Regions from separate parts of the Flintibacter sp. P01028 genome, predicted to be linked through region 2. Evidence: predicted binding sites of a transcription regulator. Region 2 holds the regulator's gene; the other holds the start of a gene.

Region 1 (11,994 bases), on a different contig from region 2:
ATGTGAAGCTGTTGGTCCGAGGCGGCTGGTCCGTTTCCTGAAATTGTTGAATAAGTGAGAAAGCCGCGGCCCACGGGCCGCGGCTTTCTCACTTATTGAGGTGACTGAGACTTTTTGGGCCAGATGCCCTTGACTGCCAGGACAAAGACAGAGGCGTGGAAGATGTTGATTGCGACCCATCCCACTCCGGTGGCCAGAGCCACCGCATCCAGCCCCATGGCCCCTACCAGCAGATAGGTCCCGGCTACCCGCATGGCGATCTGAATGGTGGTGCCCCAGAAGGTAATGTTCATCCGTCCCACGCCCCGGTACCAGCCGACCCAGGCGTGACCGGTGAAGGACAGGAAATAGAACCAGCTGATGTACTTCAAATAAGAGATACATAGCTCCATCCCTTCCGCCTTGCCGCCCAGGAATAGGGCAGACAGGGGATAGGCGCCCAGATTTATTGTCAGGGAGAAGAAAAGACCCATGGTCAAAAGGGTAAAAATCCCCCATCTAAATCCCTGATAGGTGCGGAGTTCCTGGCAGGCACCCCGGTTCTGGGCCACAAAGATTGCGATGGACTCACATCCACTTATGCCGAAGGCCTGAATGAAGTTCTCCACACGGGTGGCGGCGGTGAAGGCGGAGATGGGAGCGGTACTTACCAGGCTGATGCCGTTGACTGCGCTCTGGATGATGAGCTTGCCCAGGTAGAGACTGGACTGTTGGAGGGCCGCCACAGCGGCATAGCTGCTGGTCAGCCGGACCAACTGGCGGTCCATTCTCATATCTCCCCGATGAATCGTAAGAAAGGCACGCCGTTTGCGAATGTAGAGGAAGCATAGCAGGGTGGACAGCAGCTGGGCGGAAGCGGTGGCCAGAGCGGTCCCCTGAATGCCCATGTCAAGCACCGCCACCAGCAGCCAGGCGCAGACTAGGTTGTATCCAAGGGAGGCGAGAAGAAAGTACAGGGCGGCCTGGGTGTCTCCCACAGCCCGGAGGGTGGCGGCCAGATAGTTATAGGTGAAGGTGATTACCATGCCAATTAGAATAATGCGCAGATAGGAGGACACATCTCCCATCAGTTCCGCTGGAGTCTGGATGACGCCCAGTAACTGGGGCAGGAAAATCTGGCCCAGCAGGACGGCGCCCAGGGTACATCCGCCGATGAGGACGGCGGACACATAGAGCTGCTGCCGCAGACGGGGGAAGTTTTCCTCGCCGTAAAACTGAGCGATCAGGACGGAAGCGCCCATACAGGCCCCGGTGATGACGTAGATAAACAGGTTCATTACGCTCTCGGCTACCCCTAGGGCGGCAAAGGCACTGTCCCCGATGTAGTAGGTCACCACCAGAGAATTGATGATGTTGTACAGCTGCTGGAGCACGTTGGCAGCCAATAGAGGCAGACAGAGCCGGACCAGCTGGGGCATAATAGGGCCAGAGGTAAGATGTATTTCTCGTGACACCCGAAAGCGCCTCCTGTTGTCAATCGTTCTTCGCATACTACTATACGGCAAAATACAAAATTTGTAAAATAAAAAATTTTACCCCAAAAGATAGGGAAGGAATGACAACGGAAAAGGAGGGAAATACTGTCAACAGACAGAAAGAGGCAGGATATGACAGAGGGCCTGTCCTATAATCAAACCATCTGGGACATAGGGGCGGCCGTCTGCCTTCCCCTGGAAAGGAGCCACAAGAAATGCCTGTGAACTGCACTGAAGAGGAGCGCCGGCTGACCGCGGCGGTGACGGGAGAGCTGGATCACCATGGGGCCAAAGCGGTGATGGAGGAGCTGGACCGGAGGATCGACGCCGCACTGCCCAGGGAACTGACTCTGGACCTGGGAGGGTTGACCTTTACCGACAGCTCCGGCATCGCCGTGCTGCTGCGGGCACACCGCCGGATGGGCCAGGTGAGAGGAGCCATGCGGGTGATCAACACGCCGGGGCAGGCGGAAAAGGTGTTCCGGGCCGCCGGCCTCCAGCGTATCATCCGATTTGAATAGAGGGGGCGGCCCGCCCTGCACGAAGGAGGACCTACATAATATGAAAATTGAAAATCATGTGAATCTGGAATTTCCCAGCCGCTCCGCCAACGAGGGCTTCGCGCGGGCGGCGGCGGCCTGCTTCGCCGCCCAGCTTGACCCCACGCTGGAGGAGGTCAACGACGTGAAGACCGCGGTCAGCGAGGCGGTGACCAACGCCATCGTCCACGCCTATCCAGACACCATTGGCAAAATCGCCATGAAGCTGCGTCTGCGGGAGGATCACAGCTTGGAAATCGTCATCCGGGACTGGGGAGTGGGGATTGCTGATGTGGACCAGGCCAGGACACCACTGTTTACCACAGGGAACGAGGAGCGGTCCGGAATGGGCTTCACCATTATGGAGAGCTTTATGGACACGCTGAAGGTCCGCTCTGCCCCCGGTAAGGGGACCACTGTGACCATGCGGCGGAAGATCGCCCGCCGGGCTGGGCGGTGAGCGGCACTCTCTCCGACCTGGATCTGCTGGAAGCGGCCCGAAATGGGGACAGCCGGGCCTGTGAACAGGTGCTGGAGGAGAACAACGGTCTGATCTGGAGCGTAGTTCGGCGGTATTACGGCCGAGGTGTGGAGCCGGACGACCTGTATCAGTTGGGGTGCCTGGGCTTTCTGAAGGCGGTCCGCGGCTTTGACCAGTCCTATGGCACTCAGTTTTCTACCTACGCGGTCCCCAAGATTGCCGGAGAGATCCGGAGATTCCTCCGGGATGACGGGCCGGTGAAGGTGAGTCGGGGGCTGAAGGAGCGGGGGATGTCAGTCCGGAATGCCAGGAGTAAGCTTTCCACCCAACTGGGCCGGGAGCCAACCCTGTCTGAATTGGCCCAGGACACCGGGTTGTCTCCGGAGGAGATTGCCTCGGCGGAGACCGCGGCGGAACCTGTTATCTCCCTTCAGGCGGAAACCGGAGATGGGGGATTGACCCTGGAGGGCCTGCTTACTGCCGGAGGCGAAGAGGAAGGGCTGGTGGAGCGGCTCACACTCCGCACCGCCCTTTCCACCCTGCCGGAGCGGGAACAGCAGGTGCTGCTGCTGCGGTACTACCGAGGAATGACCCAGGTTCAGACGGCGCGGGTGTTGGGCGTGTCTCAGGTCCAGGTATCCCGGTTGGAGCGTCGGGCGCTGGACCGCCTACGTCAGGAATTGGTCCCATAAAAAGGAAAAATGACCCAGGCCCAAAGGCCTGGGTCATTTTTTGAAAAAGAGAGGACAGTCCCAGGGAGAGGAGGGACTGTCCAAAAGGGTTTGGCCGGATAGGGGATGAAAAGGAGAGAAGAAGATCATCCCAAGGCCAAATAAGGGAAGAATTGTCCGGCAAAGTGGGAGAGGGGAGCGCCGGACATCAAGCTAGATAACGAAGCAGCTGGCCGGGCTGATCGATGTGATAGAACATCAGACCGGCCATATCTTCTCTGCTGTCTACATTTCGCATGCCAATCACGGCGTGGTCACGGCTTTTCTTGGCGGGCTTGCCGACCAGCTCACCGAAGCGAAGACTGCCGAAGCCATCTTCGTGGGATTGAACGGCGGTCTTGATCCCTTTGACCAGGGGGAGGTACATCACCTCACCCTTGACCAAGGCGATGATGCGGAAATTGGTGATGGCATAGAGCGTGTTCTTTTCCAGGCACTTTTTATCCATGAAGGGCCGAGCGGAGAGGGCCACAGGTAGAAACAGGGCTACGATGGCCATAATAAGGACATCGGTGAAGGAGCGGGTGCCAGTAATAGAGCTGAAGACCATCAGAACAATGACTGCTGCCAGAACCAGGGCGGAAACGATCCAGGTGAGCAGAATCGAATTTTTGCTGTCGTGATCGAACAGGGAGAAGGGCTTGGGGCGGCCAGACCAGCGGACTTCTTCTCCTTCCCAGAGGATGTTTTTCAAACGGGTGTCCATGATGTACATTGCCTCCTTGTGTTGTTTGTATCCTGATTATAGCAGAGAAGAAATTAAATGGGTGTTAACGAAAAGGAGGTCCAGATTAAAAAGTTGACAAGGAGGCATTTACGCCTCTCCGGCAATAAAAAAACCCCGGTCCCATACTGTGAAACCGGGGGCCCAATATTAGGTAGACAGCCGGCTTTGGCGGAAGCGGCTGTCCGTGTGTGCTGGCTGACAGACCGCTTTCGGGAGAGAGAAAGGGGCGTCAGCCGGAGAGAGAAAGGGTCCGGGAAAAGTGAGGAAACCCGGATGATGCGGGCAGAGAAGTATTCACTGTCTGCCTTCGCGTGGGAATAGCTCCTACCTGTATTATAGCATCGGGGGAGTGAAATGGGTGTAAATGAAAGAAAGGAAGATGTAAAGAAACCGTTAATCACCGTCGGGGGACAAAAACAGCTCCGGAGGGAGAGACCCGCTCCGGGGCTGCTCTAAGGTCTGCCTGCTCTGCTGGTGGGGTCAATCCTCCAGCATACGGTAGCCAATGCCAAGCTCGGTGTGGATATATTTGGGCTTGGAGGGATCCTCCTTTAGCTTTCGGCGGATATTGGCCATGTTGACCCGCAGAATCTGATTGTTATTGTTGCCGCCGTAGGGCCCCCAGACGTGCTCCAAAATAAAATCGTAGGTGAGCACCTTCCCGGCGTGGATGCACAGCAGCTCCAAAATCTTGAATTCATTTTGGGTGAAGTGGATCTGCTCTCCTGCTAACAGCACCTGGTGCTTCGTGATATCCACCACAAGGTCCTGGACCTGATACACGTCCCTCTGGGCGCCCTGGGACATCTTCAAACGATCCGCCCGGCGGAGCGTGGTGCGGATACGGGCCAGCAGCTCGGACACGCCGAAGGGCTTTACCACATAATCATCCGCCCCCATGTCCAGAGCGCGAACCTTCTCCGACTCGCGGTCACGGGCGGAGATGATGATGACAGGGACCTCTCGGGGCAGGTCGCTGAGCTGTTCCAGCACCTCCAGCCCGTCCATATCGGGCAGTCCCAGGTCCAGCAGGACCAGGTCGGGGCTGTGGGAGAAGAACAGGGAAAGCCCCTCCTTGCCGCTGGAGGCGGGGATGGCCTTATAGTCATTGGCGGCCAGCGCGCGGCAGATAAAGTTGCTGATGGCGTGCTCGTCCTCGATGACCAGGATCAGTCGTTTTTCATTCATGGTCAGACTCCTTCATGGGGAGGCCGAAGCGGATCACCGCTCCGCCCTCCGGGGCATTGCCCGCGGCAAAAAAGCCGTTGTGGGCCTTGATGATGCTTTGACAGACAGATAGACCAATGCCCATCCCGCGGGTGGAATCCCCGTTCAGATCTCGGGACAGAGGCCGGCCAGACTGGACGGCCTGACACACCTCCGGGGGCAGTCCTTTGCCGTGGTCCCGGACCTCCACCACTGCCCACTCGTCCTGACGGAACAGATTGAGCAGGATGCCGGACTGGCTGCCGGAGTGGCGGACCGCGTTCTCCAGCAGGTTGACCATCACCTGCTTGATGAGCATGGGCTCCATAGGTAGGTATAAGATATCCTCGGACAGCTCCAGATCCACATGACAGTTGGGGAACCGGCGCCGGGTGGTCAGAATGGCGTCCCCCGCCACCTCCTCCAGCATCTCCTCCCGCTTTTTCAGGGGTATGGTGCCGTCTTGAATTCGGGTGACGGACAGCAGATTTTCCACCATGACGATCAGAGCATCAGCGTCTGCCTTGATATCGTTGGCAAGGGAGGCGTTTTTTTCTGACCGGAGGATGTCCTCGCTGGACAGAAGGACAGAGGCGGCGCCGGAGATGGCGGTCAGAGGGGTGCGCAGATCATGGGACACGGCCCGGAGGATGTTGCCCCGGATCGTCTCCCTGGCGGACTGTAACTGGATGGCCGCTTTTTCTGCGTTGAGCTTTTCATTCATCTCATAGAGGGTCTTGGTGTTCTTTTCCCGGCGGACAGCCTCAATGGCCTGCTGCTTGACCCGGGAAGTAAGGGCGCACACGATACAGGAGATAGCCACCATGGACAGCATGGCAACCGGGTAACCCGTATGGCTCAAGGAAAAGGCGGAATAGGGGACCATAAAAAAGTAGTTGATGCAGAAGGTCCCTATGATGGAGGCGGTGATCCCATAGGCATAGCCGGTGGTAAAAAAGGAGATGCACACCACTGCCAACACGAATACCAGGGCGGAATTGTTTTCCCCGCCGGTGTGGGAGATCAGAATGCCGCTGGTCCAGTAGGCGGCGTACAGCAGAAGAGCAGTGGTTAGGATATCCCGGGGGACCGAAGGTATTCGGTGGACCAACTGGTCCATATAGCCAAAGAGGGCTTTGCATCGCTGCGTCAGGGCGGACATATCTATTCTCTCTCCTTCCGGGACCCTGCCGCCACAGAGGAGCGGAGGCATTGGGCAAAAATATTATATCAAACCTGGCCCGAACCGTAAAGTACAGACACTGTAAAAAAGCCGAAGAAAAATCCGGATGAAAAAAGACGGCGATTTCTTGTATCTGGGGAGGAAAAATGATATAATAATACGATTTCCGGCCTGTGCCGGGCAAACTGGAGAAAAGAGGTCGAAACGATGACGTACAAAGAGGAATTTATCACATTTATGGTGCGCTCCGGCGTGCTTACCTTTGGGGATTTTACCACGAAGTCCGGACGGAAGACCCCTTATTTCGTCAACACCGGGAACTACAAGACCGGGGCCCAGGCGGCCAAGCTGGGAGACTACTACGCCGCCTGCATTCAGGAGCATATGCCGGAGGGAATTACCTGCCTGTTCGGCCCCGCCTACAAGGGGATCCCTCTGGCGGTGTCCGCCGCGGCCTCTCTGTACCGGAACTATGACCGGGACCTGCCTTACTGCTTCAACCGCAAGGAGGCCAAGGACCACGGCGAGGGTGGTTCCATGGTGGGCTACAAGCCACAGGACGGAGATGATGTGGCCATTATTGAGGACGTGGTCACCGCTGGCACCGCCGTCCGGGAGTCTATCGCGCTGTTTAAGCATGTGGCCAAGGTCAACATGAAGGCCCTGTTCGTGTCGGTGGACCGGATGGAGCGGGGCACCCGGGACTGCTCCACCCTGGATGAGCTGCGCCAGGACTATGGTATCCAGGTTTACCCCATCGTTACCGTCCGGGAGGTCATCGCCTTCCTCCATAATAACCCTGTGGATGGCAAAGTCTATATTGACGACGAGATGAAGGCTAAAATGGAAGCCTACCTGGCGGAGTACGGGGCCAAAGCATAAACCCATAACCCCCCGTTCCCTTGGAGAGCATGGGGGGCATCAGGGGGTAACTGGTCCCCCCTGAAAATGCGGTGTGCGAAGCGCATATGTTTTTCCCGCAGGAGAAAACCCGCATTTTGAATGGAGGCGTACCTGGCAGAGTACGGAGCCAAGGGCTGAGAGAGCCTTTGATTGGAGGTGCTGGAATGAACTGTCCATACTGTGGCGGATCAATGCTGGAAGGGACGTTCCACGACAGGGGAGACAGCTATATTCTACCGGCCGGGGAGGTGCCTCCCAAGCTCTGGACCAAGGCTGTCCTGAAGAAAAAGCACGCCATTTTGCTGCCTCCGGAGTCCTTTGGCGCTGTGTGGGCACAGCGGCCAAGTGCGTTCTGGTGCGGGATATGTAAAAAAATGCTGGTAGACTATGAGGAGCTGATGTCCCAGGCTGAGGGGCAAGGTACTGAGGGAAAGGAATAGGTCCCATGGCAGAACAAGGAAAGCACCGCCATGCCGGCCACCGGCAGCGGATGAAAACAGAATTTCTGACCCGTGGGTTGGAGGGCTGGCCGGACCACAGGGTGCTGGAGCTGCTGTTGTTTTACGCCATTCCCCAGGGGGATGTGAACGCCACCGCCCACGACCTGATCGACCGCTTTGGCTCTCTGGCCGGGGTGTTGGACGCCTCGGTGGACGAGCTGACAAAGGTGCTGGGGGTGGGGGAGCACACCGCGCTTCTGCTGCGGCTTATCCCCGCTCTGGGCAGGCGCTACCAGATGGACAGGAGCGACCTGGGAAAGATTATCAACAGCATCCACCAGGCTGAGGAGCTCCTGGGTCCCTATTTTTTTGGAGCCAGAAACGAGATGGTCTATGGCCTCTTCCTGGACAGCAAGCGAAAGGCCCTGGGTGTCCGACTGGTGTCAGAGGGCAGCATCTCTGCCTGTGACATCAATATCCGGCGTATTTTGGAGGAGGCGGTGGGTCTGCGTGCCTCCAGGCTGTATCTGGCCCATAACCACATCAGCAATCTGGCCCTTCCCTCCGACGCCGACTGGCAGGCCACTGATGTCATCCGCAGCGCCCTGCTGCCCGCTGGGGTGACGCTGGAGGACCATCTGATCTTCGTGGACGGGGACGTGGTGTCCCTGATGGAGACAGAGCGCCGGCAGGGCCGTCCCATGTATCAGCTGTTATAAGTACCCGCTCCTCCCCCTGCAAAAACGGTGGGAGGAGCGAAAAACTCTTGTGTTGGAACAAATGTTCTGATATAATGAGGAGTAATCTGTATAGACTACTGGCGAGGTGAAGGGAATGCCCAAATTTGAAGTGGTTTCAGAATATACCCCCAGCGGCGACCAGCCGGAGGCCATTCAGGCTCTGGCCCGGGGGATCGAGATGGGGCTGGACGAGCAGACCCTGCTGGGAGTGACCGGCTCGGGCAAGACCTTCACCATGGCCAAGATCATCGAGAAGGTCCAGCGTCCCACCTTGGTACTGGCCCATAACAAGACTCTGGCCGCCCAACTGTGCGCCGAGTTTAAGGAATTTTTCCCCAACAACGCGGTGGAATACTTCGTGTCCTACTACGACTACTACCAGCCGGAGGCCTATATCCCCCATACGGATACCTTTATCGAAAAGGACTCCGCCATTAATGAAGAGATCGACCGTCTCCGCCTGTCCGCCACCGCCTCCCTGCTGGAGCGGCGGGACGTGATCGTGGTATCCTCGGTGTCCTGCATCTACGGCCTGGGCGAGCCGGAGGATTTTGAGAAGATGATGGTTTCCCTCCGGGTGGGCGCCCAGATGGAGCGGGACGAGATGCTGAAAAAGCTGGTGGCCATCCGCTACGAGCGCAACGACATCGCCTTTGAACGCAATATGTTCCGTGTCCGGGGAGACACGGTGGAGATCTGGCCAGCCTACTGGAAGGACACGGCCATCCGGGTGGAGTTTTTCGGGGACGAGATCGACCGCATCAGCGAGATCAATGTGGTCACCGGCACCCCCATCCGTCGGCTGACCAATATCCCTATCTGGCCTGCCACCCACTATGTCACTCCCAAGGAGAAGATGGACGCCGCTATCCAGGAGATCTACAAGGAGTTGGAGGAGCGGGTGGCTTTCTTCGAATCGGAGAACAAGCTCATTGAGGCCCAGCGCGTCAAGCAGCGCACCATGTACGACGTGGAGATGATGCAGGAGCTGGGCTACTGCTCAGGCATTGAGAATTACTCACGGGTGATTGAAGGCCGCCCCGTCGGCTCGCCTCCCCATACCCTGCTGGACTATTTCCCAAAAGACTTCGTTCTGTTTATCGACGAGAGCCATGTCACCCTGCCCCAGGTGCGGGCCATGTACAATGGGGACCGGGCCCGCAAGACCACCTTGGTGGACTACGGCTTCCGCCTGCCCTGCGCCTTTGACAACCGGCCGCTGAAATTTCCGGAGTTTGAGCAGCGGGTCAACCAGGTGGTCTATGTATCCGCTACCCCTGGGGAGTACGAGCGCACCCGCTCCGGACAGATTGTGGAGCAGGTCATCCGGCCCACCGGTCTGCTGGATCCCCGTATTGAGATCCGTCCCGTAGAGGGCCAGATCGACGACTTGATCGGCGAGATAAACCAGCGTACCGCCAGGAACGAGCGGGTGCTGGTCACCACCCTGACCAAAAGGATGGCGGAGGATCTGACCGCCTATCTCCAGGGGGCGGGGATCAAGGTGCGCTATATGCACCACGACATCGATGCCATGGAGCGCATGGAAATTATCCGGGATCTGCGCCTGGGTGCCTTCCATGTGCTGGTGGGGATCAACCTGCTGCGGGAGGGGCTGGATCTGCCTGAGGTGTCCTTAGTGGCCATTCTGGACGCGGACAAGGAGGGATTTCTCCGAAGCGAGACTTCCCTCATCCAGACCATCGGCCGGGCGGCCCGAAACGCCGAGGGCATGGTCATCATGTACGCCGACACCATCACACCCTCCATGCGCCGGGCCATGGATGAGACGGAGCGGAGGCGGGAGAAGCAGGACGCCTTCAACAAGGCCCACGGCATCGTACCCAAGACAGTCATCAAATCGGTGCGGGCTCTGCTGGATATCTCTGCCGAAGGGGAGGATACCCCGGAGAAGAAGGGCGAGGTCCAGGGCCTCACTAAACAGCAGAAGGCAGAGCGGATCGCCCGTCTGGAAAAAGAGATGCGCGAGGCTGCCAAGATGCTGGAGTTCGAGCTGGCGGCCGCCCTGCGGGACCAGATCATTGAACTGCGGGGGAAATAACCGTGAGCGCAAAATTTTCTATGGGTAGAAACTGTGTGGAGATATTCGATTTTTGGTGTAATGACCGGGAAAGTAACGATCCCTACGGCACCGAGTTCAAGGTTCGTGTGTGCTCCAATGGCGAGGACAATTACGGAGAGAGCGAGGAAGAATATGTCGGCACCGGCTCTTGGATGTGCGGGATCGAAGAGGTCAGGAACTTTGTGGGTCAACTGGATGAGATGAATCATCTCCAGGGGAAACACGCTGAGATCAAAGATGTTTCCTACGGAGGCAGGCTGTGCTTCGATCTGGACCGCATGGGCCATGTTCAGGTCAGCGGTACGCTGTTTGGTGTGTATGGGATCCAAAGCCTCAAATTTGAATTCACAGGGGATCAGACCGCCCTGGGACCCTTTTTGGACGGCCTGCGTGAATGTTTGAGGGGATGAGCCAATGGTCATGCCCAGGCGCAAACAAAACCGCCTGACCGATTGCGACTATGGCCGACCGGGGTATTATTTCATCACGATTTGCACCTGCGGAAAGAGGCATACACTTGGGACTGCCGTAGGGGCCGATGCTGGTGCGTTATTTAAAACGCTCTGTCACCGTAGCGTGGGATGAACCAGTGTGGCAGGATGATTATTACGACCACATCATCCGCAACGACCGGGACTATCGACGCATCTGGCAATACATCGACACCAATCCCGCCAAATGGCGGGAGGACCGCTACTACTGTGATATGGAGAGAGAAAATGACCGTGCTCAACCGGCTGAAATGCCTTAATTCCCTGCATTTGAAACTATTGGCGATGGCGCTGATGCTGTGTGACCATATGTGGGCCACAGTGATTCCCGGGGCCGCGTGGATGACCAGTATAGGCCGGCTGGCCTTTCCCATCTTTGCCTTCCAGATTGCGGAGGGCTTTGCCCGCACCCATCATTTCAAAGGATATCTGGGGCGGATCTTTCTGTTTGCCCTGATCTCCGAGATCCCCTTTAATCTGATGTACGGGGGGAATGTGATCTATCCCTTCCATCAGAACGTGCTGTTCACCTTCTGTCTGGCCCTGCTGATGCTGCGTCTGGCCCGGGCTGGGGCGGAAAAAGGCGGTCTCTGGCGCTATCTGACCCTTGGAGTGGCCTGCTGGCTGGGCTATGTTCTGGGCCAGCTGTCTATGGTGGACTACGGCGGTCTGGGGGTGCTGACGGTGCTGCTGTTCTGGGTGTGCCGGGAGCTGCCCTTTGGCTGGCTGGCGGAGCTGGCTGGGCTGTGGATCATCAACGGCGTGCTGATGGGCGGGATGCAGTTTCCAATCTCTCTGGGAGGACTGGAGTTCTCCTTCCCGCAGCAGGGGCTGGCCGTGCTGGCCTTGCTCCCTATTTGGATGTATAACGGGCGGCGAGGGCCCGGCGGGCGGGGATTCCAATATTTCTGCTATGCCTTTTATCCCGTCCATATTTTGATCCTGGCTGTGCTGTGGATCTACATACTGTAAGAGAAATGAGGCGATCCCGTGGC
Region 2 (11,994 bases):
GCTCGTCCTGGATCTGGATGGCCAGCTCACGGGTGGGGGCCAGCACCAGGGCCTGGACCGCGCTGCTCTCCGGATCAATGTGCTCCACCATGGGGATGCCAAAGGCGAAGGTCTTTCCAGTGCCCGTGGGAGCTTTGGCGATGACGTCCTTCCACTCCATGAAATAGGGGATGGCGCCGGCCTGGACAGGGGTGGCCTGAACATACCCCTTCTTCTCGATGGCCCGCATCAGTGCGGGAGAGAGGTCCAGCTGGGCATACCGGACCGATTCGTTGACAGATGTTCCGTTGATCTCCATGTTTGTTGTTCCTTTCTGTGTTCGTGGATGTGATCCAAGGCCTTCCAAACAGACACAGAAAAAACGCCCTTCCCGGCGCGGCCCCGAATCAAAAAGGACGAAATACATCGCCCCCAATATTATTCCATAATAAATTATAACGTTTTCTCTGCGGTTTGTCCATCTTTTTCCAAAAAGAGAGAACCGGCCCCATCCCAAGGACAGAGCCGGTTCTTTCAAGAAGGAATCGAGAATGAGAGAAGGATCACCAGCCGAAGCTTCCAAAGGGCCACTGGTAGTAATAGCCGCCATTCGGGTTCTGCTGCTGGCCCTGCTGTGTGTTCTGCTGGTTCTGGTTAGCAGCCTCGGTCTCGGCATTTTTCTCGTCGAAGGTGACGGTCAGCTTAACCTCCTGCTGCTGGCGCACCACGGTGAGGGTGGCGGTGTCCCCGGCCTTGTAGTCGGAGGACAGGGCCGCTGTCAGAGCGGAGGGGGAGTCCACTGCGGTGTCGTCGATGGCGGTAATGATGTCATTGACCTGCAGGCCGGCCTTCTGGGCGCAGGAGCCCTCGGCCACATACTCCACTACCGCGCCGGCGGGGATGCCATAACGCTGAACGCTCTCGTCAACCACGTTAACTTGGACGCCCAGATAGGGCTTGCCGGTAACATAGCCGTGCTCGATGAGGTCAGAGATAATTTCCTTCACGTCGTTGATAGGGAGCGCGAAGCCCAGCCCCTCGGCGGACACACCGGAGGTGGACTCTGTATACTTGGCAGACACGATACCTACCACGTTGCCATAGCTGTCGAACAGAGGGCCGCCAGAGTTGCCGGGGTTGATGGCGCAGTTGGTCTGAAGTACATTGAGGGTAGTGGTTTCGGTCTGACCGTTAGCATTTTTGCTGGAGGTGGTGATCAGCCGGTCTAGGGCGGATACGATTCCATCAGTGAGGGTATAGGTCAGCTCACCCAGGGGGTTACCTATGGCGTACACGCTTTCGCCTACCACCAACTGGTCGCTGTCGCCCAAAGTCACAGGCTGTAAGCCGGCAGCTTCGATCTTCAGTACGGCCACGTCGTTGTCCTTCTCACCGCCCACCAGTTTGGCGGTATATTTGTCTCCGTTGGAGAAGGAGACCTCAATGGTGACAGAGGAATCATTGACCGCCTCCTCAATGACGTGGTAGTTGGTGACAATGTAGCCGTCCTGGGTCAGTACAAAGCCGGAACCGCTGGCGGCGGAGGTGGTGGTCTGACCAAAGATGTTCACCGTGGTGTTTACCGTGATGCCGACGCAGGAGGGCAGGTTGGCGGCATATAGCTGTTCGGGCGTCATGGGCTGGCCGCTGTTGGTGTTGACCATCGTATCCACCTGGGGGCGCTCCCCCTCATAGATTACGGTATCGGGGGCGGTCAGACTTTGGTACACGGCCGCGCCGCCAACGCCCGCTCCGCCGCCCACAACAGCGCAGGCCAGCAAAAGAGCGGCAATACGCTTGCCGCGCCCCTTTTTCTTTGGGGGCTCGCTGGGATGAGCAGGACCACCAGAGGTGGGAATGGGGTCGGTATAGTCGCCGAAGCCACCCCGGTAGCCGTCGTTTTCACTGTTATAAAAGCTGAAGTCGGGATACTCCATGTAAATGCACTCCTTTCAAGAAGGGCCTTGGGGCCGCCCCTCTTTGAACTGTGGATATCATACCGCCGAAATATGAAAAAAGCATGAAGAAAAAGGATAAATTTTTTGAACTTTCCCAAAACAAAGTTTGAAACCAGGTCACATCTGCTCTGGCCGCTGGGAGAGAAGGGCGGCGATGTCCCGCACAGCGGCGGCGATGTCCAGCCGGAGCCCGCGGAACATCCCCATTCCGGCCAGATTCAGCAGAACCAGCAGCAGGATAGGCCCTAGAATCATACCCAGAACTCCGGCTACCTGCATCCCTACATAGATACTGACCAGAGAGGCGATAGGGGATAGACCAGTCTGGTCCCCTACGAATTTGGGCTCCATTACCCGGCGGAACATGGCAATAATGCCCCAGATGACCATGATCTCGATGGCGTCGAGGTAGTTGTGGGTAAACAGCGCGATGACGGCCCAGGGGACCATGACCGTGCCGGCGCCGATGATGGGGATAAAGTCCATAATGGCCAGTCCCAGAGCCAGCAGAAGGCCGTACGGCTGACGGATGACAAAGAAGCCGATGAGCAGGATGAAGAATACCCCGATGGAGAGCAGCAGCTCCGCCTTCAAATAGCCTCCGAAGGCCCCCAGGGCGGTGGCCCGGACCTGCCCCAGAAAGTGGAGCGTCCCCTCGTCCAGATGTTGAGCGGCCCGTGAGCGGAGATAGGGGTAGTCCGCCGTCAGCATAAAGGTTGCCATGACAAAAAAGACCAGAGCCAACAGAAAGGAGGAGAAGGAGACTGCCTTCTCTCCAGCATAGGTGGCCAGGTTCCCCAGGTCAGGGGCCGCCGAGGATAAGGTGTCCACCAGCCAGTCGAGAAAGCCCTGATCCGGGCCGGCGATCTGGATCGGGAACTGGGCCACCACCTGTTGAAACATCTGGTCCAGCTGGTCCAGTACACTGATGCCGGCGGCCACTACCCCGTCCCAGTTCTCCGCCAGACTGATGACCTGACGGACAACCGCGTAGCCCAGCCATCCCAGGGCACTCCCTACCAGACCGAAGAGGAGGAGCAGAAGGAGCAAGGTCAGCACGCTTCGGGACCATCCCAGCTTGCGCTGGAACCACTTGACCAGGGGGTTGAGCAGGGCGGCAGCGATGAGGGCGCAGACAAAGGGGGCAAAAAGTGTCAGTAGGGGCCGTCCAAAAAAGGACACCAGAAGGACGGCGGCCAGAGACAGCACCAGCCGGATGGCCAGCCGCAGCCACAGGGCGCCCCGCTGGGGCCAGGTCAGTTGCCCAGGCTTCATTGGTATCATATCCCTCCCTGTTTTTCAGTATCCTACTCTACCTTACCAGAAAAAGCATGAATAAAATGTAAATTTCGGGATGCCTGCCTGTCCCAGAGAAAGAAAAAGGTCCGACTGCTCGCCACAGCCGGACCCCAAAAGAGTTTTATGTGCGATATACCAGACCAATTACATTGGGGCCGGCGTTGATGGACACCACACCACCGATGAGATACTCCAGGGCAGGCTCACAGCCTAGCTCCTGGCGGCAGGCTTCTAGCAGTTTGCCAGCCTGCTCCAGGTTATTGCCATGGACGACCAGATAGGGGCTGTTAGCGCTCCGCTCCTGTTTGCACAGCTCCACAACAGCGGAAATCGCGTTTTTCTCCCCCCGCGCCTTGGACAGTATCTTGGACTCGCCGTTGGCGAAGGTCATAATGGGCTTTAACCCCAGGGCTTCGCCCATGAAGGCTGCCGCGGCGGAGATCCGGCCGGATTTTTTGGCAAACCGCAGGTCAAGAGGGGCGAAGATCACCCGGACATGATCCACCCAATCCTGGATAAAATCCACGATTTCTCCCGCCTGGGCGCCGGCAGCAGCCATCTTGGCCCCCTGCACCACCGCCCAGCCGTAGCCCATGGTGTAGTTTTTGGAGTCGATGATATGGATATGGAAGGTGTCCTGGGCATCGGGGTGGTCCTCATAGAACTCGTCCCGGGCCTGTATGGCGTTGCCATAGGTGGCTGAACCCTTGGAGTTGATAGAGGTGTGGATCAGATCGGTATAGCCCTCTTTCCACGCCTTCTCAAAGCATTCAGTGAAGAGATAGGGGTTCAACTGGGCGTGGGTCGGGATCTGAGGGCTGTCCAGCAGCATCTGAAAGAACTCGTCGGGAGTGAAGTCAAAGCCGTCCATATACTCCCTGTCGCCCATCGCGATGGGAAAAGGGAGGACCTGGATGTTCCACTCCTCCCGCAGAGCGGCGGGAATATCGGAAGCAGAGTCGGTAGAAAATTTAATATGAGCCATGGGGGGCCTCCTTAAAAAGATAGGATAAGCGCCTGGCGGGACATAAAAGGATCGAGAGTATTATCCCAGATGCCGGGGAGATTGTCAATGAACCCCTGCTCCGGCTAGAGCGGATCACTTCTTCCGCAGCCGGGTCCGGGTGCCGTCAGGATGTTGAATGAGGGTATTGTCCAGATGGGCCATCAGATTGGACTTACAGGCGGCGATATACTCCTGTCGCAGCAGGGCCCGTTCAGCCTCCTCCTCTGGGGTGAGGCCGGCGGGAGACTTGGCCTTCCGGGCCAGCTCATTGATGCGGTCGATCTTCTTCTGCTCCATGCCTTTCCCTCCCTTATTCCTGTTCTATCTCGCGTTCAAATACCAGCTCGATGGTCTCAATATGTCCAGAGGCCCGCTGAACGCTGGGCAGATAGCCCACATAACGCCAGCCGGCGGCGGCCCGGCTTCGAATGACTTCCTGGTGGCCCTCAGTCCGGATGCCGACGCCGCCGAACAGGCTGTACCCTCCGGCGGAGAGGGCCAGAACCTCAAATTCATATTCATAGTGTGCCATAGCTGTGCCCTCCTATCCGGCGGCTTAAATATATCTCTCCAATACCAGCATGGTCCGTCCCTTTTTGGACTGGCCGGGGATCTCCCGGACCACGCACTTGCCCAGTCCGCGGCAGGTGAGAATGTCTCCCACATCCACCAGCTTGTCCCCTTTGAGACACTCCCGGTGGTTGACGGCCGCCTTGCCGGCGGAGATATAGGCCATGGCTTTGGAGCGGGACAGGGAAAAACCGGCGGCAAGCACCGCGTCCAGGCGAGGGGTGGCGACTGTGTCCCGGATGAGCCTTACCTTCGCCTCTCCAGGGGAAAGGGAAGCCAGAGGAATTTCCCGGAGCTTTAACCGCCAACGCCCGGCGGACTCCCACTGGGAGAGGAGAATGGGCAGTACCTCCCGGAGCAGGATCACCTGACAGGTCCTGTCGCCAGGGAGCAAGATGTCCCCCAGCTTTTCCCTCGTCAACCCCAGGCCCATAAGGGAGCCCAGAATATCCCGGTGGCTTAACTCGGAACCGGGAGGGAAGGCGGCCTCCAATGCGGCCAGCGGTCCCTCTGGGTCCAACAGGAGGTCGTTCTCATCCTGCCAGTCGGGGAGGAAGGCGCACAGGGCCCGCTCTGCGCCGGGAAAGCCACCCCAAAAGATATGGCGGGGCTGCCCCCAGGCGTTGAGTAAATCGGTGACAGAGGCCTGTTCACCCGGCGAGAGAAAGGGGGTATGGGCTGGGATGCCCCGGTCCTGAGCCAGTTCCAGCTTGTCCAGCACACGGGCCAGCAGCACCCGCTCCGCCCCGTCACGGGCGCAGCGGTCCAGAAGCTCCTTCTTGGTCACGACCCTTCTCGCCTCCCTCTGTTTGCCTGTTCAGTATACTGGACAGGACCTGGGATTGTCAACGAAAAAAGCCGGCCATGGGGAGCATGACCGGCCGCAGGGGGACAAAATTAGTACCGACGGACTACCGCCACCACCTTGCCAACTATCTCGGCTTTGGTGCCGTCGATAGGCGGGTAATCAGGGTTTTGGGGAAGAAGCCAGGTGCAGCCGTCTTTTCTATGAAGGGTTTTGACGGTGGCCTCATCCTCAAAAAGGGCCACTACGATCTCACCATTCCGGGCCTCCTGCTGGCGGTGGACCACCACCAGGTCACCGGGCAGAATCCCGGCGTTCAGCATGGACTCGCCCCGGACCGTGAGGGCGAAGTGCTCCCCGGACAGACCGGCAGTGTCGAAGGTGAGGTAGTCCTCAATACACTCTTGGGCCAGGATAGGGGTGCCGGCGGCTACATTGCCAAGGATGGGTATTTGGTTGGCGTGGGGGTCCTCCTCCTCTGCCACCGGGCCCATGGATGCCCCCGGCAGGGAGATGGCGCGGGTCTTGCCCTCTGCCTTGACGATGACACCGGCCTCCTCCAGCCCCTTCATGTGGAAGTGGACGGTGGAGGGGGATTTCAGTCCCACCGCCGCGCCAATCTCCCGGACCGAAGGGGGATAGCCGTGCTGATTGGTAAAGGAGAGGATATAGTCATAGATCTGCTGCTGCTTGGCGGTCAGTTTGGCCATGGCAAGGGCTCCTTTCGGCAGACGGACAGAAAATTACACACTAAAATTTAGATGTATTTTATCATACATTTGTACGAATGTCAAACGAATGTTCCAAAAATAAGGAAGCCTCTAAAAAAACGCCAGGACCTAGAGGTCCTGGCGGGTAGCTTTGGATGTTCAGAGAGGGGGCATCTCCACAAAACCCTCCCGCTGGAGGCGCAGCCGGGCGTCGTAGAAGCCGGCCATGGTCACGGAGCGATAGGGATAGAGCCACAGCTTTACCGGGATGGAGGCTAGCAGGAGAAGAAGGGCGGAGCGGGGATAGGAGAGGATAATCTGATAGACCATGTAGGCATCCCCGTAGTGCTCCAGGGAAAGAGACTGGAAGAAACCGCCCTGGACCAGAACCAGAAGTAGTGCCAGTGAGTAGAGAAGCAGGTCAAGCAGTTCCCAGCCGATGAAGGAAAAGGCCAGCTTGAACATCTCCCACTTCCAGCCCCGCGTCAGCTCCACACTGCGGCGGACCGCGGCGAAGGCCCCGTAGTCAGGGTGGTCGGCCAGCAAATAGTAGGCCAGGGCGTAGCGCAGAGAGACCCAATAAGAGAAAATCATGATGCCGGCAATTAGAACGGGGATCACAAGGAAGGAGAGGCCTGGGGAGAGAAGAACCGGAATTAGGACCAGCCAGACGACGGGGATGCACAGCAGGGACCAGGCCAGCGTGTGGAGAAAGATCAGAATGGAGGTCATGATAACCAGCAGGGCCACGGAGAAGCCATCGGCTAGGGCGCCCAGTCCGGGAGACAGCTTCCGGGAGGTCCACATGGACCATAGCGTAAAGCCAAAGCCAACTACCGTGGAGTACAGGGAGAGGAGGATGGAAAGGAACAAAGCCGGCAGACTGATGTTTCCTGTGTCCGGGGCCGGAACAAGCAGGCCGGCCAGTGTGGAAACACCAGTGGTCATCAGCAGATATACCAAGGTGACCACCCAGAAGGAAGGACGGGAGCCCCGAATGGCCTCCCTAGCCTGCCTTTTCAGTTCTCTGCGGTCGATCTCCATAAAAACTCTCCGTTCTTACTGTCATAGTTGGGGAAGGGCGCCGCTGCCAGCAGGAGCGAACCTTCGCTCCGGTCCATCCGCGCTGCTCGCGGCGGCTCAAACGCCTCTCTATTCCCACTTGTCCATGATTTGCCGAAGCTGATCGGCCAGCTTGGACAGATCCTTGTTGGAACGGCCCCGGCTGCGGCTGATAAGGTCGGCCAAGTCCTTGGACACATCTTGTAGCCGCAGGAAGGCGGCGGAGGGAGCGGAGGCGCCGCCTGTGGTCCGCTTGCTCTCCAGAACAACGCCCTTTGCCAGCATACGATTTCCCAGCAGATCATAGACCTCCTCATAGAGAGGCGCGTGGGCGGGGATGCCCCGCTCATTCAAATCATTTGCAAAGAGGTCTGTGATCTCACTATCCCCGTGTACCACGAACACTTGGTCCGGCTTGGGGGAGAAATGGCCGATCCAGTCCAGCAGGTGATCCCGGTCGGCGTGAGAGGACAGGCCGGGGAAATTCAGGATCCGGGCCCGGACGGCGATCTCCTCACCAAAAAGCTTTACACTTTTGGCCCCCTCCAGCAGACGGCGGCCCAGAGTGCCCTCCCCCTGATAGCCCACAAAGACCACAGCGCATTCGGGGCGCCATAGGTTGTGCTTCAGGTGGTGGCGGATGCGGCCGGCATCGCACATACCGGAGGCGGAGATGATGATTTTAGAGCTCTTGTCCATATTGAGAGCCTTGGATTCCTCGGTAGACTGGGTCAGGGTCAGGCCGGGGAAGGTGAACAGGTTGTCGCCACCCTGCAGGACGGCAATTGCCTCCTCGTCCAGGTAGCCGTGAAGATCGCCAGCGTAGATCTTGGTGGCCTCAGCGGCCAGGGGAGAGTCCACGCAGACGGTAAAGTTGGGGACCGATTTGACCATCCCCTCATTTTTGATCTCTCGGAGGAAGTAGAGCAGCTCCTGGGTACGGCCTACGGCAAAGGAGGGGATAACAATGTTGCCACCTTTGGAAAACACGTCGTCAATGAGGGCGGCCAGGGCCTCGGTATAGCTCTCTGGGGGCTGGTGGTTCCGGTCGCCGTAGGTGGACTCCATGATGACATAATCCGCCTCTGTCACAAAGGAGGGGTCCCGGATGACAGGCTGGTCTACGTTGCCCAGATCTCCGGAGAAGACCAGCTTTTTGGTGACACCGTTCTCAGTGGCCCAGATCTCCACACAGGAGGAGCCCAGCAGATGGCCGGCGTCGCAGAAGCGGACCTCTACACCCTCGCACAGCTCGAAGATTTGTCCGTACTCCTGGGTATTGAGGAGCTGGAGGGCCTCCTCCGCGTCTGTCAGGGTGTAGAGGGGCTCTACCTCCTCCCGGCCGGCCCGCTTTCCCTTCTGGTTCTGCCACTGGGCATCGCTCTCCTGAATATGAGCGGAGTCTCGGAGCATGATGGACAGCAGCTGGGCGGTGAGCCGGGTGGTATAGATGGGCCCGGAAAAGCCCTCCTTGACCAGCAGCGGAATGCGGCCGGAGTGGTCGATATGGGCGTGGGTGACCAAAACATAGTCGATGTAGCTGGGGGAAAAATCCAGGGCGTTGTCATCGTGCTCGTCCCGGCCCTGCTGGAGACCGCAGTCGATCAGGATCTTCCTGCCGTTGACTTCCAGACAGTGGCAGCTGCCGGTGACCGCGTGGGCCGCGCCAAAAAACGTAAGCTTCATGTAACAGTTCCTCCTTCGGTGCCGATTCTTGTCTTTATTGTACACGGACCAGGGAAGAAAATCCACAGGAAATTGTAAATTATGTGTAAAAGACGGGGGCTACAGCAGACCGAAATGTTCCAGAGCGGACAAAATACCGTCCTCATCCACTGTCCCGGTCACAAAGTCGGCGTGAGAGCGTACGAGAGCGTCGGCGTTGCCCATGGCTACTCCCACATGGGCGTGGCGGAGCATAGGAATGTCGTTTTCCCCATCGCCGAAGGCCATGGTGTCCTCCAGGGAGATGCCGAAGAAGTCCAAAATGGCGTCCATACCCTGGTCCTTGCCGCCGCCTGGGGAAATAATATCCACGAAATCTGGGTGCCAGCGCATGACCTCCAGTCCTGGGAAGGGGTCTCCTAAAGCCTGCTGCTCCTCCCGGGTGAGGAAGGCGGTGGCCTGAAACACCTGTCGCCCTTCCGCCCGCCGGGCGGGAGCGGAGGGGGGGAGGGGGACAGCTAGCTGCTTGGGGAACACCTGAGCCCGCGGCCCCGGGTTTACAAGGTAGCAGTCCTCCTCCTCCAAAAAGATACAGGGGATAGTGGAATGCTCCATCAGCTCCACCAGAGCTTTCACCCGCTCCGGAGCGAAGGGGACGCTTCGAAGCACCCGGTCCTGAGCAAAGCAGTATTGGCCGCTGAGGGTGATGCAGCCATCGAAGGGAAAGAGATCCCGGACCGACTGACTCATGACTTTGTGGCGGCCTGTGGACAGGAATAACCGGATTCCCCTCTCCCGCAGGCGGTGGAGGCCCTCCAAGACAGCGGGAGAAATTGTGTGGGTCTGGAAGCTAACCAGAGTGCCGTCGATATCAAAAAAAATGGCTTTTACCATGATACAATCAAACCTTTTCCAATAGGATTCGCATGAACAAAACCTATTGTACACTAAGAACGGGCAGATTTCCAGACGATCTTTTCTGGAAGGGAGAGCAGCGGCGAAAAATAGGCATAAAAGCCCCCACTTGTCCCATAGGATGGAGCAAAAGGGGGTGAAAACATGGCCTATGAAAATGAGAAGCTTCGGCCGGACACAGGCCACCATGTGATCCTAGAGGACCGGGAGCAGCTAATGATATCGGGGGTGGAGGAGGTGGAAAGCTTTGACGAGAGCGCCATCTTCCTGACAACTGCCCAGGGGGGGCTGGAGATCCAGGGGGAGGGGCTCCACATCGAAAAGCTGTCCTTGGACGGAGGAGATCTGAAGGTCGAGGGGACGGTGAACGCCCTGATCTACGAGAGCGGCGGGCGGGAGCAGGGCGGTCTGCTGGGCCGCCTATTCGGCAGATGACCATCGATACCGTTCAGCAGGGTCAGGCTCTGTGCCAGGCTCTGGCGCTGGGGGCGCTGTTTGGGCTGCTGTACGACCTGTTCCGTATTCTGAGAGTCCGGGTGAAGCTGCCCGTGGTGGGTCCCCTGCTGGATCTGGTGTTCTGGCTGGTGGCCACGGGGACTCTGTTTCTCTGGTCCCAGGGGGCCTGGGGGGGACAGATCCGTTTCTACGGCGCCTTGTTCTGCATGGCGGGGGGAGGGGTATACTTCTGGGTGATCAGCCCCTGGTTTTTGAAGCTGGGCTACTTTATGGCGGATATCGTCACCTTCCTTTTGGGAATTTTGACCTTCCCGCTGGCCCTAGGGAAGGCTGTTTTAAAAAAATTCGGAAAACTTGCGAAAAATACCTTTCTTTCCGGCGTGAAATGGTATAGAATAGGACAGAAAACCGAGGAGATGGAGCGCGCGGTCCGCCGACGAGCCGCCAGGGAGAGAGGAGAGGATGTCTATGAAGCTGAAGCGAGCTGGGTTTTTGACCAAAATCGTGGTGCTGGCCCTGCTGATCTATATGGCCACCTCTCTTCTGGACCTGAGGGGCCAGATACAGACAGCCCAAGTCCAGCGGGATACGCTGGCCCGGCAGGTCAGCGACCAGCGGCTGGAAAACCAGGAGCTGGAGGCCGCCATCGAAAACAGCGACGATCCTGAGATGCTGGAGCAGGTGGCCCGGGAAAAGGGCCATGTGAAGCAGGATGAGATCGTCTATATCGATGTGGCCAACTGAGCGATCCAGTCAAACGGGCTCTCCAGCGCCGTAATCTGTGTGTGGCGGCGCGGGGAAATTTACAAGGAGGATATTTCGGTCAGTTATGGAGTTTGGTGTTGGGTCCATCTTGGACGGTAAGGTAACGGGAATTACAAAGTTTGGGGCCTTCGTGTCCCTGCCGGAGGGAAGATCCGGCTTGGTCCATATTTCAGAGATCGCCTATTCCTATGTCAACGAGGTGTCCGACCACCTACAGGAGGGGCAGGAGGTCAAAGTGAAGGTCATCGGCATCGACCAAGCCAACCGGATCAACCTGTCCATCAAGCAGGTGGCTCCGCCCCCCCAGCGTGGCCCCCGTCCCAACGGAGGCGGCCGCCCCAGTCAGGGCGGCGGACGGCCCATGGGCTTTGCCCGGCCCGCCCCCAAGGAACCCAGCGATTTTGAGGACCGGCTCAAGCAGTTCATGCAGTCGTCAGACAGCAAGCTGTCCGAGTTGCGCTATATTGAAAAAAAGGGCGGGAACCGCCGGGGAGGCGGCCGCCGGTAAGCGGGATATGACAGGGCCGCCGCATATGCGGCGGCCCTGATTTTCACAAAAGAAAACGCCCCGTATGGGGCGTTCAGTCCCACGGGAAGAAAGATACCGTGGGGAAGCATATTGGTCGAGCCGTTTTAACTGTAACAAAATATCTCAAAAGAGTCAATGGGAGCCTTTGTCGCTTCCTGTCAGTGGAGGAAAATATGCTTATTATCAATGGGACCGTCCACACCATGGATGGCCTAACCATCCCCAACGGATATGTGGCCGTGTCTGGGGACAAGATTGCCAAGGTGGGGCCTATG

The links. Region 2 encodes LexA, which represses DNA repair genes until DNA is damaged. Its sites were predicted from a motif close to CNAACANNTGTTNG; they were not measured.
Region 1: a site for LexA is predicted at 8,459-8,472, ahead of uvrB (excinuclease ABC subunit UvrB). Genes of this name have one in related genera too.

The regions. Positions count from the first base shown of each region.
Region 1 is NZ_JBHEVC010000001.1:576,931-588,924, reverse strand. It holds gene ACEVJK_RS02865 (hypothetical protein) at 1-41, shown strand, start outside; gene ACEVJK_RS02860 (MATE family efflux transporter) at 93-1,454, opposite strand; gene ACEVJK_RS02855 (STAS domain-containing protein) at 1,691-1,996, shown strand; gene spoIIAB (anti-sigma F factor) at 2,037-2,474, shown strand; gene ACEVJK_RS02845 (sigma-70 family RNA polymerase sigma factor) at 2,471-3,187, shown strand; gene ACEVJK_RS02840 (hypothetical protein) at 3,375-3,932, opposite strand; gene ACEVJK_RS02835 (response regulator transcription factor) at 4,434-5,141, opposite strand; gene ACEVJK_RS02830 (DUF4118 domain-containing protein) at 5,134-6,321, opposite strand; gene pyrE (orotate phosphoribosyltransferase) at 6,550-7,224, shown strand; gene ACEVJK_RS02820 (PF20097 family protein) at 7,410-7,685, shown strand; gene ACEVJK_RS02815 (RadC family protein) at 7,691-8,404, shown strand; gene uvrB (excinuclease ABC subunit UvrB) at 8,520-10,487, shown strand; gene ACEVJK_RS02805 (hypothetical protein) at 10,490-10,918, shown strand; gene ACEVJK_RS02800 (hypothetical protein) at 11,053-11,259, shown strand; gene ACEVJK_RS02795 (TraX family protein) at 11,228-11,971, shown strand; gene ybaK (Cys-tRNA(Pro) deacylase) at 11,990-11,994, shown strand, end outside.
Region 2 is NZ_JBHEVC010000005.1:32,558-44,551, reverse strand. It holds gene ACEVJK_RS09525 (DEAD/DEAH box helicase) at 1-298, opposite strand, end outside; gene ACEVJK_RS09520 (S1C family serine protease) at 543-1,916, opposite strand; gene ytvI (sporulation integral membrane protein YtvI) at 2,055-3,212, opposite strand; gene ACEVJK_RS09510 (DegV family protein) at 3,358-4,221, opposite strand; gene ACEVJK_RS09505 (DUF896 domain-containing protein) at 4,336-4,539, opposite strand; gene ACEVJK_RS09500 (DUF4177 domain-containing protein) at 4,553-4,774, opposite strand; gene ACEVJK_RS09495 (RNA-binding protein) at 4,799-5,599, opposite strand; gene lexA (transcriptional repressor LexA) at 5,710-6,327, opposite strand; gene ACEVJK_RS09485 (DUF975 family protein) at 6,487-7,371, opposite strand; gene ACEVJK_RS09480 (MBL fold metallo-hydrolase RNA specificity domain-containing protein) at 7,480-9,075, opposite strand; gene ACEVJK_RS09475 (Cof-type HAD-IIB family hydrolase) at 9,175-9,948, opposite strand; gene ACEVJK_RS09470 (YabP/YqfC family sporulation protein) at 10,114-10,404, shown strand; partial or broken gene yabQ (spore cortex biosynthesis protein YabQ) at 10,401-10,658, shown strand; gene ACEVJK_RS09460 (septum formation initiator family protein) at 10,894-11,169, shown strand; gene ACEVJK_RS09455 (S1 RNA-binding domain-containing protein) at 11,255-11,698, shown strand; gene ACEVJK_RS09450 (amidohydrolase) at 11,893-11,994, shown strand, end outside.